2 regions of the Pseudomonas sp. 5.2 genome follow, and region 2 is predicted to be linked to the other one. Evidence: predicted binding sites of a transcription regulator. Region 2 holds the regulator's gene; the other holds the start of a gene.
What was found. The regulator sigma-54, encoded in region 2, starts transcription at its own class of promoters, with help from an activator protein. The targets are predictions, from matches to a motif close to ANTGGCATNNANNTTGCTNT.
Positions count from the first base shown of each region.

Region 1: flgB (flagellar basal body rod protein FlgB) is a predicted target of sigma-54. The motif match lies at 1,229-1,248, and genes of this name have one in related genera.

Region 1 is NZ_JBYBHH010000001.1:75,657-77,855, forward strand. It holds gene AC5PZ0_RS00330 (chemotaxis protein CheV) at 1-3, shown strand, start outside; gene cheR (protein-glutamate O-methyltransferase CheR) at 55-882, shown strand; gene flgB (flagellar basal body rod protein FlgB) at 1,295-1,702, shown strand; gene flgC (flagellar basal body rod protein FlgC) at 1,705-2,148, shown strand; gene flgD (flagellar hook assembly protein FlgD) at 2,161-2,199, shown strand, end outside.
Region 2 is NZ_JBYBHH010000010.1:115,662-117,860, forward strand. It holds gene lptB (LPS export ABC transporter ATP-binding protein) at 1-9, shown strand, start outside; gene AC5PZ0_RS16695 (RNA polymerase factor sigma-54) at 185-1,678, shown strand; gene hpf (ribosome hibernation-promoting factor, HPF/YfiA family) at 1,758-2,066, shown strand; gene ptsN (PTS IIA-like nitrogen regulatory protein PtsN) at 2,079-2,199, shown strand, end outside.

The DNA of each region.
Region 1 (2,199 bases), on a different contig from region 2:
TGAAGCAGCCGGGAGCCCGCTCCCGGCACCAGCGATTGAAAAGAGGCGGCAAGAGTGTCTACGGGTAATTTGGATTTCGAACAGTTCCGGGTCTTCCTGGAGAAAGCCTGTGGCATCCTGCTGGGCGAGAATAAGCAGTACCTGGTCTCCAGCCGTCTCAACAAGCTGATGGAGCAACAGGGCATCAAGAGCCTGGGCGAGCTGGTGCAGCGCATCCAGGCCCAGCCGCGCAGCGGTTTGCGCGAACAGGTGGTCGACGCGATGACGACCAACGAAACCCTGTGGTTCCGCGATAGCTACCCCTTCGAGGTGTTGAAGAACAAGGTTATTCCCGAGTTCATCAAGAACAATCCAGGCCAGCGCCTGCGCATGTGGTCGGCGGCTTGCTCCTCGGGGCAGGAGCCTTACTCGATCTCGATGGCCATCGACGAGTTCGAGCGCAGCAACCTGGGCCAGTTGAAGATGGGCGCGCAGATTGTCGCCACCGACCTGTCCGGGACCATGTTGAACAACTGCAAGACCGGCGAATACGACAGCCTGGCCATCGCCCGCGGCCTGTCGCAAGAGCGCCTGCAGCGCTACTTCGACCCCAAAGGGCCGGGGCGCTGGGCGGTCAAGCCGGCCATTCGCAGCCGCGTTGAGTTCCGCTCGTTCAACCTGCTCGACAGCTACGCGAGCCTGGGCAAGTTCGACATCGTGTTCTGCCGCAACGTGCTGATATACTTTTCGGCCCAGGTGAAGAAGGACATCCTGCTGCGCATCCACAGCACGCTCAAGCCTGGCGGGTACCTGTTCCTCGGTGCCTCGGAGGCGTTGAACGGGTTGCCGGACCATTACCAGATGGTGCAGTGCAGCCCAGGGATCATCTACCAGGCCAAGTAAAGCCAAACGCGAGTCCTGTAGGAGCAGCCTTGCGCTGCGAAGAGGCCGGTGTAGGAGCAGCCTTGTGCTGCGAAGAGGTCGGTGTAGGAGCAGCCTTGTGCTGCGAAGAGGCCGGTGCAAGTGCAGTAAATCTACTGTGGCTTCACCGGCCTCTTCGCAGCACAAGGCTGCTCCTACACGGGCCTGAAATCGGCCGTGATGGTCTGACGTCAATATTTTGTTTTGCCGCTTTTGCCGCCCGGCGATTGCCGCTTTTACCTCCCCAAGCGGAAGCACTTTGCCGCTTTTCTGGCATCCCGCCTGCCAGCATCCCCCTTGCAACCCCGTGTTTCCGGCCTTTAAGCCGGTTGGCACAGCCCTTGCTATACCTTGACCAACGACACTCCGGTCAACCTCCGAAGGTTTCCCCGACATGAGCATCAGTTTCGACAAGGCGCTTGGCATTCACGAAAAGGCCTTGGGCTTCCGCGCCCAGCGCGCCGAAGTGCTGGCCAATAACATCGCCAACGCCGACACGCCCAACTACAAGGCGCGTGACATGGACTTCTCTTCGGTGCTCGCCGCCGAGAGTGAAAAGCAGCAAAGCGGCCGCTTCGCCCTGGACCGGACCAACAGCCGGCACATCGAGGCCGACGGCCTGGCCCTCAGCGACGAGGCGCTCAAGTACCGCACGCCGTTGCAGCCTTCGATCGACCAGAACACCGTGGATGCCCAGATCGAGCAATCGAACTACACGGAAAACGCCATCGGTTTCCAGGCCAGCTTCACCTTGCTCAACAGTAAATTCAAAGGGCTGGTTTCGGCCCTGCGCGGAGAGTAACCATGTCCCTTTCCAGTGTTTTCAACATTGCCGGCAGCGGCATGAGCGCGCAGAACACCCGCCTCAACACCGTGGCCTCGAACATCGCCAACGCCGAGACCGTGTCGTCGAGCATCGACCAGACCTACCGCGCCCGCCACCCGGTGTTCGCCACCACCTTCCAGAACGCACAGGGCGGCGCCAGCCAGTCGCTGTTCGAGGACCAAGGCGAAGCGGGGCAGGGCGTGCAGGTCAAAGGCATCGTCGAAGACCAGAGCAATCTGGAGGCGCGCTACGAGCCTAACCACCCAGCGGCGAACAAGGACGGCTACGTCTACTACCCGAACGTCAACGTGGTTGAAGAGATGGCTGACATGATCTCTGCCAGCCGTGCGTTCCAGACCAACGCCGAACTGATGAACACCGCCAAAAGCATGATGCAGAAAGTCTTGACCTTGGGTCAGTGATAGGAAGCCGACATGACCACGACCAATTCCACCAGTGACGTCGGCAGCGCG
Region 2 (2,199 bases):
CGGCTCTGACCCCGGGACGCACCTGGAGCACTGGCAAATCGACCCTGTCGGGGTTTAAGTTGTTACGGTGCTCTAGGCAAACGCTACAATTTAAGGCATAAAACTTGCTTGAATTTGGCGCTCCGGCGCCCTCGTGTAGTGGATGGCGCATGCGCGCCGGCGAACAAGGTATTAAGCCCCTGCCATGAAACCATCGCTCGTCCTAAAAATGGGCCAGCAACTGACGATGACTCCTCAGTTGCAACAGGCCATCCGCCTCCTCCAGCTCTCTACCCTGGACCTCCAACAGGAAATCCAGGAAGCGCTGGAATCGAACCCGATGCTCGAACGTCAGGAAGACGGCGAGGACTTCGACAACAGCGACCCGATGGCCGATAACGCCGAGAACAAACCGGCCGCCGAAGTCCAGGACAACAGCTTCCAGGAAAGCACCAACAGTGCCGAAAACCTGGAAGACGGCGAGTGGAGCGAGCGAATCCCCAACGAGCTGCCCGTCGATACCGCCTGGGAAGACATCTACCAGACCAGCGCCAGCAGCCTGCCGAGCAACGATGACGACGAGTGGGACTTCACCACCCGCACATCGGCCGGCGAAAGCCTGCAAAGCCACCTGCTGTGGCAGTTGAACCTGGCGCCGATGTCCGACACCGATCGCCTGATCGCCGTCACCCTGATCGACAGCATCAATGGCCAGGGCTACCTCGAAGACACCCTCGAAGAGATCTGCGCCGGTTTCGACCCCGAACTGGATATCGAGCTGGACGAGGTCGAAGCAGTCCTGCACCGTATTCAGCAGTTCGAGCCTGCCGGCATCGCCGCACGCAACCTGGGCGAATGCCTGCTGCTGCAACTGCGCCAGCTACCGGCCAGCACGCCGTGGATGGCCGAGGCCAAACGCCTGGTCACCGACTTCATCGACCTGCTGGGCAGCCGCGACTACAGCCAGCTGATGCGGCGCATGAAGATCAAGGAAGACGAGCTGCGCCAGGTCATCGAGCTGGTGCAAAGCCTCAACCCGCGCCCTGGCTCGCAGATCGAATCGAGCGAGCCCGAGTACGTCGTGCCCGACGTCATCGTGCGCAAGGACAGCGACCGCTGGCTGGTGGAGCTGAACCAGGAAGCCATCCCGCGCCTGCGCGTCAACCCGCAGTACGCAGGCTTTGTCCGCCGCGCCGACACCAGCGCCGACAACACCTTCATGCGCAATCAGCTGCAAGAAGCGCGCTGGTTCATCAAGAGCCTGCAAAGCCGCAACGAAACCCTGATGAAAGTAGCCACGCAGATCGTCGAGCATCAGCGCGGCTTCCTCGACCATGGCGACGAAGCGATGAAGCCGTTGGTCCTGCATGACATCGCCGAAGCCGTCGGCATGCACGAGTCGACCATTTCGCGGGTTACCACGCAAAAATACATGCACACGCCCCGCGGCATCTACGAACTGAAATACTTTTTCTCAAGCCACGTCAGCACCGCTGAAGGCGGAGAATGCTCGTCCACAGCGATCCGCGCGATCATCAAGAAACTGGTTGCGGCGGAAAATCAGAAAAAGCCATTGAGTGACAGCAAGATCGCTGGTTTACTGGAGGCACAAGGCATCCAGGTAGCCCGTCGCACCGTCGCCAAGTACCGCGAGTCTCTCGGCATCGCACCGTCGAGCGAGCGCAAGCGACTGATGTAGCACCTGGTATGTGCCACAGCGTTTTTGGGGCAGGTGCAAGACTTGCCTCTTTATGCACGGGCAATAAAGGAGAAGCTGTATGCAAGTCAATATCAGTGGACAGCATGTAGAAGTCACCCAGCCGCTGCGCGATTATGTGCTTGAAAAGCTCGCCCGCGTGGAAAGTCACTTCGACAAGATCACTAACGTGCAGGTCATCATGAAGGTCGAGAAGCTGCAGCAGAAGGTCGAAGCGACCCTGCAGATTCCGGGCGGTGAAGTGGTAGCCAACGCGGAACACGAAGACATGTATGCAGCGATCGACGCCTTGGCCGACAAGCTCGACCGCCAACTGAAAAAACACAAGGAAAAACAGCAAAGCCTGCTGCAAGGTGCAGCTGCCCGCTGATCCCCCTCATCCATGATCCGACTTGAAACCATCCTGACCCCCGGCCGTTCCCTCGTGAACGTGCCGGGCGGCAGTAAGAAGCGCGCCCTCGAAAAGGTCGCCACCGTCATCGCCGAACAAGTGCCAGAGCTGG